One region of the Moritella viscosa genome, then DNA from elsewhere that is predicted to be linked to it. Evidence: predicted binding sites of a transcription regulator. Region 1 holds the regulator's gene; each other region holds the start of a gene.
The links. Region 1 encodes ArgR, which controls arginine synthesis, uptake and breakdown. Its sites were predicted from a motif close to ANTGAATANNTATTCANT; they were not measured.
Positions count from the first base shown of each region.

Region 2: a site for ArgR is predicted at 2,450-2,467, ahead of BT797_RS00025 (aspartate aminotransferase family protein). Genes of this name have one in related genera too.
Region 3: a site for ArgR is predicted at 2,450-2,467, ahead of BT797_RS02995 (YjiH family protein). Genes of this name have one in related genera too.

Region 1 covers NZ_FPLG01000087.1:51,125-56,618, forward strand. The annotation lists gene artM (arginine ABC transporter permease ArtM) at 1-328, opposite strand, end outside; gene artQ (arginine ABC transporter permease ArtQ) at 325-999, opposite strand; gene BT797_RS11890 (transporter substrate-binding domain-containing protein) at 1,132-1,875, opposite strand; gene artP (arginine ABC transporter ATP-binding protein ArtP) at 1,908-2,648, opposite strand; gene argR (transcriptional regulator ArgR) at 2,972-3,433, shown strand; gene BT797_RS11905 (ABC transporter ATP-binding protein) at 3,528-4,583, opposite strand; gene BT797_RS11910 (ABC transporter permease) at 4,583-5,494, opposite strand, start outside.
Region 2 covers NZ_FPLG01000001.1:1,705-7,198, forward strand. The annotation lists gene glnK (P-II family nitrogen regulator) at 11-349, shown strand; gene BT797_RS00015 (ammonium transporter) at 362-1,594, shown strand; gene BT797_RS00020 (anthranilate synthase component II) at 1,773-2,354, shown strand; gene BT797_RS00025 (aspartate aminotransferase family protein) at 2,530-3,735, shown strand; gene crp (cAMP-activated global transcriptional regulator CRP) at 4,106-4,747, opposite strand; gene BT797_RS00035 (OsmC family protein) at 5,032-5,436, shown strand.
Region 3 covers NZ_FPLG01000019.1:11,707-17,200, forward strand. The annotation lists gene BT797_RS02990 (DUF3859 domain-containing protein) at 1-745, shown strand, start outside; gene BT797_RS02995 (YjiH family protein) at 1,094-2,440, opposite strand; gene BT797_RS03000 (RCC1 domain-containing protein) at 2,834-3,367, shown strand; gene BT797_RS03005 (hypothetical protein) at 3,670-5,085, shown strand; gene BT797_RS03010 (outer membrane protein) at 5,230-5,494, opposite strand, start outside.

The sequences.
Region 1 (5,494 bases):
AGAGTAACGATGAATACGCCGCCGTATTAAACGATAACGCAATAATCGCGCAAATTTTAGCCTGACGCAGGTAATCCCATAAGAAGCTGTCTTTGATCCACTCAAACTGTGATGGACCACTGTATACCAAAAAGATTTGAATCAATAACGGGGTACCGGTAAAGACCAAAATAATAGTCCGTGATAATAAGTTTAATCCAGGGATCTTATTGATCATCGCCAGCGTTAACAACGCCGCTATCATAGACCCAAACAATAAGCTGAAAAAAGTAATTTCAAGGGTGGTGCTCAAACCATTAAATAATAACCAGAAGTGATCTAACGTCATTTTGCTACTCCGGCATCAAAACGATTAATGTAATTATCAAAGTGCTTTAACAACCATTGACTAATCAAAGTTATAATCAGATAAATCGCTGCTGCCGCGACCAAAAAGGTGAAGGGCTTATAGGTACTACCTGATAACAAATCAGCTTGTTTCATTAAGTCCGTCACACCAATTAAGGAGACTAACGCAGTATCTTTTAGCAGTACCATCCACTGATTGCCTAAACCCGGTAATGCTAAACGCCATGCTTGCGGTAAGGTAATACGCAGAAAACAACGCATAGGCCCCATGCCAAGCGCTTGTGCTGCTTGTTGTTGACCTTTCGGCACCGATTGAATAGCCGCACGTAATGTTTGTGATGCATAAGACGCAAAAATTAACGACAATGCCACTACACCACTCCAAAACGGACTAATGTCATAGTATTCATCGGTTAATCGAAATAGGATGTGCGTACCACCAAAGAAAATGAAAAATACAATCAATATCTCAGGTAAACCACGTAATACAGTAACAAATAAGCTAACCGGCTTGGCAATCAGTGGGTTCTTTTGCATTTCAGCAACACAGAATAAAATAGCAAGAACCAAGCCAACCAATAATGATGTTAGCGCGAGGCCAAGGGTGATTTTTGTTGCATCCAATAATAATTGAAGCTGCAAAAGATCCATAAAAACTCCGGACGTAAAAACAAAAAGTGCCCCTAGAAGGCACTTTAAAATGAATTATCTCGTTATTACAATAACTTGGCTATCCCCTGATGTTGCAATGCAACTCAGGCCGAGATTAAACACTGCTATCAGTTATTTAGCAAAGTATTTTGCGTAAATCTTATCGTAAGTACCGTTCGCTTTAATCGTTTGTAAACCTTTGTTCAATTTAGCTAATAATTCAGTATTACCTTTACGCACTGCGATAGCAAAACCAGCACCAAAGTATTTCGCATCAGTGACGGCTTTACCCACAGTTTCGTAGTTACCACCACTGTGCTTAGTTAACCAATCGTGCGCTACTGCAGAGTCTGAAAATACACCATTTATACGACCATTTTTAAGGTCTAAAAATGCTTTTTGGTATGATGGGAAGTTAAGTAATAATACTTTTTCATCTGCATAAGTATCTGTCATGTAAGCTTGGTGTGATGTACCATTTTGTACACCTACTGCTTTACCTGCTAAATCAGCAACCACATTGTATTTACCTTTTTCAGCCACAAGTACCGCTGAGTTTTCATAATAAATATCAGAAAAATCAACTTGTTTTTGACGTGCTGGCGTTACGTCCATTGCTGCAATTGCAGCATCATAACGGCGGAACTTTAGGCTTGGGATCAAACTATCAAATGACTGGTTAGCAAAACTACACTCAGCTTTTAATTCAGTACAAACTGCGCGGGCGATATCAATATCAAAACCTTGGAATTCGTTATTTTCATCCATCATCTCAAACGGAGGATATGTCGCTTCAGTGACAAATTTTATTTGTTCTGCCGCTGTTACTTGCGCCGCTGCTGAAGTTAGAATTAATGCTGTGAGTAATTTTTTCATTTGGATCAACCTATTCCTAATATTTAAATAATCTAATGTTTTAAGTAATTTGTAAACTGTGGCGTTTGTGGTTGCTGGAAGTGCTCAGCACCACCAAATTCAACAATTCCACCGTTTTCAAGATAACAAACCTGACTAGCGACTTTACGCGCGAAGTCCACTTCGTGCGTAACAACAACCTGCGTAATACCTGTGATAGCTAATGATTTAATGATTTCAGCCACTTGATTAGTGACCTCTGGATCTAACGCCGCTGTCGGTTCATCAAATAACAATACTTCTGGTTTCATCATTAAAGCACGTGCAATCGCGACACGTTGCTGTTGACCACCTGATAAGGCTAATGGAAATACATCGGCTTTATCAGTTAATTGTAATTGCTCAAGGATCTTCATGGCCTCTTCACGAGCGTGTTGTTTTGTTTGCTTTAAAATCTTAACGGGTGCTTCAATTAAGTTATCCATCACAGACATATGCGGCCATAGGTTGTATTGTTGAAATACCATACCTACTTTCTGTCTTAGCATCTGGCTACGCTTAGCTAATTTCTTATCACTCAGTGTGGCAGAAAAATCAAATTTTTCACCGGCAATACTGATAGAGCCATTATCTGGCGTATCAAGTAAATTAAGCACACGCAACAGTGAGCTCTTACCAGCACCACTTGGACCAAGCAGCACTAAAGTTTCGCCTTTTGCACATTTAAGGTCGATGTTTTGTAATACATCAAGTTGACCCCAAGATTTACAGATGTTTTTTAGTTCGATGCTCATAATGGTAACTGAATATAATTTCACTAGATATAAGTATAGTAACCGAACAAACCTCAATATCAACATAAATACTCACTTTAATTCGGTTTTTATGCACAGGTGCCACATTAACCAAATAAACTAGATAAAATCTATCCTGCTGGTATCATATGCATAATTATTCAGTTCATCGCTAACCTAATCCATTTATTCATTGTATTAATGACTTAGTAGCAAACTTTATAAATGAACTATAAAATTAATGACAGTATCATAATAAAACCACATTAATTTTAAGATTAGCAACTTGAATTATAGATGAATCAACTGACATGGTAACAAGTATGAGTGAAAAACAAGATCAGTTAGTAAAAGCATTTAAAGGATTATTAAAAGAAGAGCACCTGGGTTCACAAGGTGACATCGTTGATGCGCTTAAAGATCAAGGTTTTGACAGCGTTAACCAATCGAAAGTATCAAGAATGCTCAGTAAGTTTGGCGCAGTACGCACACGCAATGCCAAGGATGAAATGGTTTATTGCCTCCCTGCGGAGTTAGGTGTGCCAACGATTAGCAGCCAGTTAAAAAGCTTAGTATTAGATATTTCCCATAATGAATGTCTTATTGTGATCCAAACAAGCCCAGGCTCGGCACAATTGATCGCTCGTTTATTAGATTCATTAGGGCGTACTGAAGGAATTTTGGGGACGATAGCAGGCGATGACACTATTTTCATAACCCCGACTAGCACCACTATTATTGCAGAAGTAGATAGTGCAGTAAAAGAGTTGTTTGAGTATCTGTAATAAGCATATTAATGTTTGGCGCAGCGACGATTCGCACGCCAAACATTACTTTCGTTAATCAGTTAATCAGTTAATCAGTTAATCAGTTAATCAGTTAATCATGATCAAATAACACCAGCTCATGATTTTCAACTGTCACTTTCACCACATCACCGATGACCATTGGTTGCTGCATTGATATCGATAATGCCATATTGTTATCTATTAAGGTGATAATGCAATGTGTAGTCATACCTAAGAACTGTTGCTTGCTGATCACTGCGATCCCCCGCTCTGCAAGTGCTAAGTTTAATTGTTGAGGTCGAAGAGCTAGCAGTTTTTGTTCACCAACAGCTGCAGTTAACTTATGCTTACCGCGAATAATACCTAATGCAGTTTGTACACTGTAGTCATCGACGACCACTGCATCTAAATAGTTAACCTTACCTAAGAAGTCTGCAACAAAACGTGTCGCAGGTTGGTTATATAGCTCACTTGGCGTCCCTAATTGCTCAATCTTACCTTGATGAAAAACAGCTAAACGATCGGCAAAAGCAAACGCTTCTTCTTTACTGTGGGTAACAAAGATAGCACTCATGTTATGCGACTTAAGTAAGCCGCGCATCTCTTCAATCAAGTGATGGCGTACCTGACTATCAATATTAGAGAAAGGTTCATCAAGTAATAATAACGCCGGCGAACTTGCCAACGCCCGGGCAATAGCGACACGCTGCTGTTGACCACCCGATAATTGATGTGGATAACGGTCAGCGAATTCGGTCAGATTAACCAGATTAAGTACATAATCCAATTTTTCTTTTTGTTTACTTTTGCTTTGTTTATGTAAACTAAATACGACATTGTCAGTCACTGTTAAATGTGGAAATAATGCGTAATCCTGAAAGATCATACCCACATTACGTTTATCTGGTGCCAGGTTGAATTCACCACTATCAACGACATTACCGTTAATTTCGATGCGACCTTGCGTGGGTGGTAGTAACCCCGCGATCAATTTTAACGTTGTCGTTTTACCACAACCACTTGGGCCTAATAAACACAGAATTTCGTTTTTACCTAAACTCAGATCAAGCCCCATTAAAATATCGACGCCAGCATAACTACAATGCAGATCAGAAATACGTAAAGCAGGAGAAGAAGATAGTGTCATCAGTGCTGTTGCTCCAAAGAACGGTTCAAGAAAATAAGCGGGATTAATCCAACTAACACAATCACAATGGCCGCTAATGCAGCCTGCTCTAACATTTCATCAGAAGCAAACTGAAATACGTAAGTCGCTAGCGTTTCATAGTTAAATGGGCGTAATAACAAAGCCGTTGGCAACTCTTTCATTGATTCAATAAAGACTAACAAAAATGCTGCCAATACACCTTTCCGGATTAAGGGAATATGAATTTTACGGATCATACTATGCGGACGGTGCCCTAGCGTGCGCGTGACCATATCTAGTGACGGCGATATTTTATCAATACTGCTTTCAATAGAACCCACCGCTATCGCAGAAAAACGAATAAGATAAGCAAAAACAAGTGCAAAACTAGTGCCAGTAAAGACCAAACCCGGTGTCCAGTCCCACAACAATTCAGTCATATCATTTAATAAAAAGTCGGCTGACGTTAACGGAATAATAATACCAATAGCTAATACAGTACCGGGTAATGCATAACCCATGGTGCTGATGCGTGCTGGAATAGTCGCATATTTAGAACCGACTAAACGACGGTATAAACCCAATAATATCGCACAAAGAACCGCTAAACCAGCGACAATAACCGCAAGAATTAAGCTGTTTGCACTGTATTGAAAGAACTCCTCAGTCCAAGATTCAGCAAAGTAATGCCATGCATAATTAACTAATACCGTAAACGGTAATAAGAAACCAGCAAACACCAACAACCAGCACCAAACCATCGCCAATAACTTAGCACAGCCCGTTAACTGATAACGCACCTCTTGCTCATGTAGCATGCTTTTTTGAAACACTTGTTGTTTACGACGTGCAAAACGCTCTAAACCGACAAACAATAAGATCACCGATAACGTCATCACCGATAATTGCGC
Region 2 (5,494 bases), on a different contig from region 1:
GGAGCTCTTTATGAAGCTAATAAGCGCAATCATTAAACCATTTAAACTCGATGATGTTCGTGAAGCAGTAGCAGATATCGGTGTTGAAGGATTAACAGTGACTGAAGTGAAAGGCTTTGGTCGTCAAAAAGGTCACACTGAATTGTATCGTGGTGCAGAATATCAAGTTGATTTCTTACCTAAAGTTAAGTTGGAAATCGCAACACAGAGTGAAAATGTTGATCGCCTAATTGAAGCTATTAATAGTGCTGCTTATACGGGGAAAATTGGTGATGGTAAGATTTTTGTTTACGATTTAACACAAGTTGTGCGTATCCGTACGGGCGAAATGGACTCAGAAGCAATTTAAAGGAAATAAATTATGCAAGAGCTAACAACTACAGTTACTGAGCTGCGTTTTGCACTCGATACTTTTTACTTTTTAATATCTGGTGTACTTGTGATGTGGATGGCGGCAGGTTTTGCCATGCTTGAAGCTGGCCTCGTTAGATCTAAGAATACAACTGAAATTCTGACAAAGAACATCGTGCTTTATTCAATCGCCTGTATTATGTTTTTACTAGTCGGTTATAACATCATGTATGTTGATAATGCTAAAGGCGGTATTATCCCATCATTTGGTTCTTTAATTGGTTCACAATCTGATGGTGCGGATCACTCATTAGAATCAGATTTCTTCTTCCAAGTTGTATTCGTTGCAACAGCTATGTCTATCGTATCTGGTGCGGTTGCTGAGCGTATGAAATTATGGGCATTCCTCGCTTTCACCGTCGTTTTAACCGGTGTTATCTACCCGATTGAAGGTTATTGGACTTGGGGTGGTGGTTTCTTATCTGAAGCTGGTTTCTCTGATTTCGCTGGTTCTGGTATTGTTCATATGGCTGGTGCGGCTGCTGCATTTGCTGCGGTACTTCTACTGGGTGCTCGTAAGGGTAAATATGGTAAGAACGGTGAAGTGTACCCAATCCCTGGTTCAAATATGCCATTAGCAACATTAGGTGCATTTATCTTATGGATGGGTTGGTTTGGTTTCAATGGTGGCTCACAACTACTACTTTCAGATGCTGCAAATGCAACGGCTGTTGGTCAAATCTTTATGAATACGAACGCGGCGGCTGCGGCTGGTGCTGTAGCAGCATTGCTTATCACTAAAATAATGTGGGGCAAAGCTGACTTAACAATGATTCTTAATGGTGCATTAGCTGGTTTGGTAACTATCACAGCCGACCCTCTGAGTCCTGCCCCAGCATTTGCAACATTATTAGGTGCTTTAGGTGGTGCGTTAGTTGTATTTAGCATCGTAGCATTAGATAAAGCGAAGATTGATGATCCAGTCGGTGCAATCTCTGTACATGGTGTGTGTGGCCTATTCGGTTTAATGGTTGTTCCATTTAGCAATGCTGATGCAACATTCGGTGCTCAAATATACGGTGCAGCTATTATCTTCGCTTGGGTATTCGCAGCAAGTATCTTAGTGTGGGCAGTACTTAAAGCTACAATGGGTATTCGTGTTACTGAAGAAGAAGAAATTACAGGTATGGATATGGCTGACTGTGGTATCGATGCTTACCCTGAGTTTGTATCAGTTAAATAAATACAGTTGATAGTAAGTTATAGCTAATAAAAGCTCAGCAATTGCTGAGCTTTTTATTTGCTTTTTTAAATATAAAAGTTACTTAATCGCGTCGATTTATTCGAAGGTAGATTATTAGAATCCCATTTCTACCTATGATATTATTCATTTAGTTTCCTCATTAGAATTTTAATCCTCCATGTTACTTATTATCGATAACTACGATAGTTTTACGTTTAATTTATTTCAATACTTCTCTGAACTTGGGCAAGACGTTGTAGTTAAGCGTAATGACGAAATTTCACTGGAGCAAATATCTACCCTGTCTCCTGATTATTTAGTTATTTCTCCTGGACCGTGTACACCAAGTGATGCAGGTATTTCATTATCTGTTATTAAACAGTTTGCAGGGAAAATCCCAATTTTAGGTGTTTGCCTTGGGCATCAATCTATTGCTCAAGTATTTGGTGGAAATGTTATCAAAGCTAAAAAAATGATGCATGGTAAAACATCGAAAATTCAGCACAAAGGTAAAGGCGTTTTTACGGGGTTAAATAATCCCTTAACAGTTACGCGTTATCATTCTTTGATTGTTGAAACCTTGACGTTATCTGACGAATTTGAGATCACTGCGTGGACTGAAGATGATAAAGGTGAATTTGATGAGATCATGGCGTTTAAGCATAAAAGCCTCGCATTAGAAGGCGTGCAGTTTCATCCTGAAAGCATTTTAACCGAGCAAGGTAAAGAGTTATTAAATAACTTTCTACTCAGAAACTAGCTAATATCAAGAGATTAACCTTAACCTAAAAATTAGTAAAATTTCTGCAGTTTTATTACATATGAAGCTTGACCTGTGATTGCTTATGTATAATTATTGAATATATATTCACGCGTTGGTGTGGTTAAAGGATTTAGACATTCACTGAGAGGAAAGGAATATGAGCAATAATATAATGGATGTTATTCGGGAAGATTTTGATAATGTAATGGTTCCTAACTATGCTCCAGCTGAGATGATCCCCGTTCGAGGTCAAGGGTCACGCCTTTGGGATCAAAATGGTAATGAATACATTGATTTTGCTGCTGGAATTGCTGTTAGTTGTTTAGGCCATTGCTATCCTCCTTTAGTGAACACGCTGCAAGCACAAAGCCAGAAATTATGGCATGTGAGTAATTTACTTACTAATGAGCCGGCATTAAGGTTAGCTAACAAACTGACAAACGCGACGTTTGCGGATAAAGTATTTTTTGCTAACTCCGGTGCGGAAGCTAATGAAGCGGCGTTAAAGTTAGCGCGTCGTTATGCACATGATAAGTTTGGTGAAGGCAAAGATCAGATCATCGCCTTTAATCAGGGATTCCACGGCAGAACTTTTTTTACTGTCTCTGTGGGGGGGCAATCAACTTACTCGGACGGGTTTGGCCCTAAGCCTGGAGCTATAGAGCATGTTGATTTTAATGATCTTAGTGCATTCGAAGCATTAATCAGCGATAAAACCTGTGCAGTAATAGTGGAACCTTTACAAGGGGAAGGGGGCATACATGCATCTAATCAACAGTTTTTGATTGGTGTGCGTGCGCTTTGTGATAAATATAATGCACTGCTGATATTTGATGAAGTACAAACGGGTGTTGGTCGTACTGGGCATTTTTATGCTTATCAACATACTGATATCAAACCTGATATTTTAACCTCAGCAAAAGGTCTTGGTGCTGGTTTTCCTATTGCGGCAATGCTAACAACAGCGGCTATTGCTGATAGTTTTACTGTGGGTACACATGGCAGTACTTATGGGGGAAACCCGCTTGCTTGTAGTGTTGCGGAGGTTGTTGTTGATACGGTTAATGATGAGGCGTTTTTAGCGCAAGTTAAAGCAAAGTCTACGATTTTCCAAGATGCATTAACTGAGATAAACAATCAATATGCTATTTTTTCTGACATTCGTGGTGAAGGCTTGTTATTAGGTGCCGAATTAACTGAGCAATACCAAGGTCAGGCAATTGCGATTATGAGGCAAGCGGCTCAAGAAGGGTTATTACTATTGGTCGCTGGCGCGAATGTTTTACGTTTTACACCTGCTCTGAATATCCCAGAAGAAGATATTTATGCAGGTATGAAAAAGCTTCGTCTTGCTATCGAAAAATGGCTATCTGCTTAACGCATACCAATATGCGGTTCAGGTTGTACCTATATCATCCCTCACAGCGTTTAATATAGATGTATTGGTTATGATAATGATGTTCGTTGCGTTGTCTATACCGATACTGACATGTTGTTAGCAATAAAATAAAATGCGATCTTGATTGATGATGCAATCTCTTCAGTATGACTTGCGAAGTGAGTGATAGTTTATGTTGAATTACAAGATGAAGATGAAGATGAGTAGCGTAGTGATAAGTCAGTGTTAATTAAGCGATTGAATAAACGACAAGGTAATTCAAAATAAAGCATACGTAATTAAAAATGACGCCTGATTTATTATATAATGAATCAGGCGTTGCTTTTATTATTTTAGTAAACGAGTTGGATTAGCGCGTGCCAAATACAACAATCGTTTTACCATGAGCGGAGATCAACTCTTGCTCTTCAAGCATTTTCAAAATACGGCCAACGGTTTCACGTGAACAACCAACGATTTGACCAATTTCTTGACGAGTAATTTTAATTTGCATACCGTCTGGGTGCGTCATTGCGTCAGGCTGTTTTGCTAAGCTTAATAGCGTTTGTGCAATACGGCCAGTTACGTCTAGGAATGCTAGATCACCAACTTTTTGACTTGTTATCTGTAGACGCTCAGCCATTTGACCTGATAAACGCATTAGGATTTCAGGGTTGACTTGGATTAATTGACGGAATTTTTTATACGAAATCTCTGCTACTTCACATGGTGATTTAGCACGGATCCATGCACTACGTATAGGTTCTTCTGTATCTTCAAATAGGCCTAGTTCACCCATGAAGTCACCTTGATTTAGATAAGAAAGGATCATTTCTTTGCCTTCTTCATCTTTAATTAGAACTGCCACAGAACCTTTAACTATAAAATACAAAGTTTCCGCTTTTTCTCCAGCATGGATCAGGGTACTTTTTGAAGGGTACTTGTGAATATGGCAGTGAGATAAAAACCATTCTAAAGTAGGGTCAGATTGTGGCTTGCCGATAACAACCATGGGTATTCCTCTGTAAGTTATTATAATCGCAAATTATGTCCGTGTTGCGATATTTTAATTTTATTATTATTACTGACTTGATAGCATAAGAGACAATAACACTAATAAGCAAGAACTGAGTTGATTTCTGTTCAATATCAACGTGAATATATCATTTTTTGAATATTGACTTACTGTTTATTTGTGACTTTTAACTATATTTGGGATATGGAACGGTATTTAATTGCTAATGTAGTGTTAAATATTGTCTAATGCCTTCGAATTAGACATTAACTAGGTGTTTTATGAAAGCAAATGTGAAGTGGATCGACAAAATGCAACTGATGGGGACGTCAGAAACGGGTCACGGTATCCTTATGGATGGTGATCGTAATGGTATCGCAGCAAGCCCGATGGAAGTTGTCCTCATGGGTATGGGGGCGTGTAGCTCTATTGATGTTGTCGATATTTTGAAGACAGGCCGTCAAAATATCCTTGGTTGTGAAGTGAATTTAACGAGTGAACGTGCAGCAGAACCGCCACGTGTATTTACAAAAATCAATGCCCATTTTGTGGTTTCGGGTCATGATCTAAATGAGAAAAAAGTAAAACGTGCTGTTGAATTATCGATGGAGAAATATTGCTCAGTCGCTAAAATGCTAGAAAAAGCAGCGGAAGTGACCTCAAGCTATGAAATTGTAGCTAAATAAATTGCCTTGATTGCCAATTATTAATGGTAGGTATACTGCATGCTTATCGTTAATTTAT
Region 3 (5,494 bases), on a different contig from region 1:
AGAATCTAAAATGTCATTAACTGCAGAACTGATCACGGCTGAAATAACTCAGTCTGGTTTGGCTCAGCCAATTATTAATGGTGGTCAGGCCGTTGGTTATAAATATAAGCGCACCTTAGCTGTGCCCGCACAAAAAGGTCACTATTTTGGTTTTGAATATAGTGTTAAGCCGATAGATGAGGTAGCCGGTAAACAGCAAAGACATTTACCTGTGACAATTCAAGTTACTCACCCTGAAATGCTAGTTAATGGTAAAAAGACCACGGTAACGAGCTGGCAGGATATGATGTATTTTGGTCGTAGCAACTATACGATGTGGCAGTTCGAATCAGACGCTGAATTACTGAACGGGCAATGGAACATAAGTGTGCTACTGCAAAATGAGGTTGTGGTTGAAAAAAGCTTTTTCGTTATGGTTCCGCCACCAAGACCTGCTAAGGTCACTGAGGTTTGCGTCGCTGAAGTTGATAAATTCCCCAAGCCCTTACAAGACGCGCATACTGCTTGTTGTAGTAATAATGATTCAGACGCATGTTACACTTTTGCTTGGCGTGGTTTAGAGCCTCTTCGTGATAAGAGCGGGGCTTTGTTGTACTTCGCTAAAAGTTGTGAAATGGGTAATATTTCCGGTTGTAGCACTGCAGCTAAAATAACTACTAGTGAAAATCAAAAAAACGTTTATCTTAATAAAGCGTGTGACTTAAAAGATATTATGAGCTGTATCGACGTTGGTAGAATGCCATAAACTTGTTATTTTATCGCCTTGCTATTTTATGTGAGGCGTTAAAGAAATTACATGAATGAAGTGTATCTTAGTTATATTTAGTACAAAGGTTTACAGGGTGGTAACGGCGAGTGAATTTATATTCCACCAATTTTCGTATGAAATATAAAAGTTGTGCTCTATCAGTTATGGAAAGCAACCCTGATGGCAGAAACAAAAAGGTTGTAATCGAAAAAGTGTATAACCAATTCCATAAAAGATGTCGGAAAATATAGTGATGATAAATGTTATTACGATGCGGAGCTTCGTAAGCAGGAGATAACTGCCTGGAAAAAGTGTTGCGGCATGACTGCCGCAACTGAGGTTATATTAGAACAACATGTGCGCACATAATGCGATTACAGGTAATGTAACTAATGTACGTAGAATGAAGATCGCGATTAACTCAATGATGTTCACTGGGATCTTACTTGATAAGATTACCGAGCCTGTTTCCGACATAAAGATTAGCTGAGAGATAGATAATGCAGCAATCACGAACTTAGTGATATCGCTCTCAATGGTTGATGCTGCGATAATCGATGGTACGTACATATCAGTAAAACCAACCAGTACCGTCTCTGCTGCTGCTTGTGCTTCAGGTAGATCTAATAGCTCTAATAGTGGCACAAAAGGTACACCTAACCATGCAAATAACGGTGTTGTTTCGGCAATAACCAAACCAATCGTACCAACAGCCATTATCACTGGTAATACACCGAACATCATATCTAATGAATTTTGTAGACCTTCACTAAACGTTGATTTTATGCCTTTTACTTTACTCGCTCTTTCCAGCGCTAGTTGGTAGCCGTATTTGACAGCTGACAGTGACTCCGGAATAAGTTCGTTATCAAGATCTGGTTTGCTACCATCAATGTATGTGTCTTTTTTATAGCTTAGCGGTGGCAGAAACTGAATAATCATTGCTGCGATAATGCCAGACAGACAAATTGTTGCGTAGAAAGGAACAAAGTAATTTTCTAAGCCAACCTGTGTTAATACCACCAAAGAAAACGAAATACCGACTGGTGAAAACATGGTTGCAACAACAGCAGCTTCTCTTTGTGTATATTTTTTTTCTTCATATTGTTTACTTGTTAAAATCACACCAACCGTACCATCACCAAGCCATGATGAAATACAGTCAATAGCAGAACGACCTGGCAAACGAAATACAGGGCGCATGACTTTACTTAAAATAGTGCCTAAGAACTCGAGTAAGCCGAAGTTTAATAATAATGGCAGTAATAAGCCGGCAAAGAAAAAGGTAACAAGAAGTGATGGCAATAGATCATGCAATACTAGCCCGCCGGTATTTGCGCTCCAAATGAACTCTGGACCAACCTTATAAAGTGCGAATAATGTGAATGCAGCACCAAGAACACGGATCACAACCCAAATAGGGGTAAGAATAAATAAACGCGTTAATAATTCAGAGTGAACAATAAATGCAGGTTTAATTGTATTAGCAAATACAGAGATCAGTGCTGATAAACAAATAATCGTGGTAATGAGTGGATGAATCGCGTCACCTAGCAGACCTTTTACGCCTTTAGCCATTAAAGCCAGTGGGAATGTAAAATTACCATCAACGCTTAATGGTGCAAGAAAGAAAAATAATCCAAATAAAGACGGGATTAAAAATACTAATATATTTTTTCTGGTTTCACTCATTGAATTCTCCGTGATTTTTTATTCATTTAAACTGAGTTTTTATTCTGAGTTGCGATTTTACTTTTATATGTCGTATAGTCAACACATAAACCTATAAATAATAAAAAATACCGAAGTTTATTTTACTTTACTGGGGTTTCTGGTGTTGAATATGTTTAATTCTGGTTGGTTTAGTAGTGTGTTTAACTGATACTACATCTAAGAGTGCTCAAATGCGTCTAATAGTGTTCATTTGTCCTTAAATGTATCTAATTGTGTTCAATTGTATCGAAATGTATTGCTCGTGTTTAAACTCTTGATTGTAATTATGATTGCAGTAATGATAGTGAAACGCATTATCAATCGCGCGAGATTGTTAATATATAACCTAGTATTTTGCATGAAGGTATAGGAATGAAAAACACTTTTTTAATTGGACTGATTTGCTTGTTTTTAGCGGGATGTGGTAGTGGTGATCCTGGAGATACCTCTACTAAAGATATTTCCACTGAGGATAAACCAGCCCCTATTATTAATTCTAATATTTCTGCTTTTGCAGCATTAAAAAAAGACGGTTCGGTAGTAACCTGGGGTTCTTCTTGGGGCGGCGATTCTAGTGCGGTTGCTGGTGAATTAACGGATGTCAGCGTTATTTATTCGACTAATGGCGCTTTTGCGGCGTTAAAAAAAGACGGTTCAGTAGTAACTTGGGGTGAGCCTGATTTTGGTGGCGATTCTAGTGCGGTTGCTGGTGAATTAACGGATGTCAGTGTTATTTATCCTGCAGGAGATACTTTTGCAGCGTTAAAAAAAGACGGTTCGGTAGTCACTTGGGGTAATAGTCGACGTGGTGGTGATTCGAGTTCGGTTGCTAATGAATTAACGGATATCAGAGTTATTTATTCTACAGATTCTGCTTTTGCTGCATTAAAAAAGACGGCTCGGTAGTAACTTGGGGAACTTCTTGGGGGGGCGGGGATTCTAGAGCGGTTACTGACAAATTAGTTTTTAATTAAGGTGATACTCCTTCTATTTAAAGGTATTTGTGTTCCTCTTTGTCACCTGAAATAGTAAGAGGACCTTTTTCTACTTTGATATTAAGCGAATGTTCAGAACATTTAGTTGCTGTGACTGTAATTGCATATTTATTTTGCCAATAATTTAAAAATACAATCTTACAATGTAAGTGATAATGACAATCATTATCATTTGTGTATAATCGCAGCACCATTTTTTATAAGAATATGATAATGAAAAAATACACAATATTAGTTTTAATACTTGCTTTGGCAGGTTGTGATAAGGATGTTAAGTCAGTTGATCGTTCTAAAGTAGCGGAATCACCTGTGAAAGTGGAGGTGCCTGACAAGGTGGAAGTACCTGACACGTCAGTTATTAAGCTAACAACCGACCCTGTATTTCAAGTGAAGAAGGGCACTCGGTTTGTAACCGATCAACTTACGTTTAATTTTGTTAAAACCATTAATGCAGAAATTAAAGTTTATGATAAAGATCATGCGATGATTTTTGAGAAGGTTATATCTTCTGCTGCATCTGAAATTACTGTTAATGTGGGCTCTGGGTACAATAATACAAGCCTTAAATATGGTAAATATTTTTATGAGATAAGTACTTCTTTACCTGACGGTTCAGCAGAAGAAGTATTTAAGGGATCATTTGATAAAATCCTTCGTCCTATAGCCACATTTAACAATAAGATTTCAGATATTAGTATTTTTGGCGATACGCTCTATGTCGCTACAGGCGATATGATGAAGGATGTAGAAGTTCGTTCCGTTAATATTAAATCGGACGACATAACGCTACTGAATATATCTGGGAAAGATTTACCTAAACCTATTTATGATATGGCTAGAGTAGGTAATAAACTATATATGGGTGGTCGGAAGGATCAATATATGGGAGGGAAGCTACTTGTTGAATATGACTTGGATAGCAACATAGTATCCGATCTAGACAGTCGATTATCATGCAAAACAAAGAATGATGATGAGTGTTCTGCTGTATTCAGTTTAGCTTCTATGTTAGATAAGCTTTATATAGGGACTAGTGATGGATTATTTTCTTATAAAGATGGCTTATTTTCTAAAATCACAGAACATGGCCTAGATGAGTTTACAGACTTTAAATCTTTATTTGTTGATAGCCAAGATCGTGTATGGGCGGGTTCTATGATAAAAGGTGGTATTTCTTATTATGCAAAAGGTTCTTGGACACCAATGACAGAGCTTAACTCCCAAATGCCTGCTGGCGGGATACTTGCTTTTTCTGAAGATAATAATAGAAATATTTACATGGCTAATAATATTAATGGATTAATAAAATATAATTCTGAATCTAATAACTTGGAGCAGTTTACACCTCATAATTCAGGGATTATAGACCATAATTTAGTATCTGTTGCATATACTGACGGGATTATTGTTGGCTCACATGATTATGGTATTGCTAAATCTGAAGATGGCTCCGATTGGGAAGTAACTGATAATAGCAATTCTTTGATGGCTCCAATCAAAACTGATGCTTGTCAATGGAACCCGGATTCAGCAGGTTGCAAAAAAGTGTTGGTCGTTGAACGTATTGTTGAAAATAAAGATGGCCGAGTTTTTGCTGCTATTGGTAAAGGTATTTACGAATTATATTAATTAATCAAAGGATTCAATTTAACTGCATCCTCTAAATGTTCTGGTGCAAAGTGTGAATACTTCATGGTATTAATAATTTACCATGACTCTGTATCCACCGTGCGCCAGAATACAGAGTCATTAATCATAACGTGACTCGCAATACTACCAATTAAATCCAGCAGTCAGGCCTGTATGAAGCCCGCCAGCATTTAGCTCTTTTCCAAAAAGATCAATCTCGGCATGCGAGTAACGAATATCAGCACCGATATTGAAGTGCTTCCATGGTTTCCATACTAACCCCCCACCGATCCAAAGCCCGACACCTCGATCATGTTCATCCTTATACGTACCATCGGATTGTTTAATTTCTCGATGGCCATAAGCTGAAGTGATCCCGCCTCCGAGGTAGGGGGTAATGACGTAATTA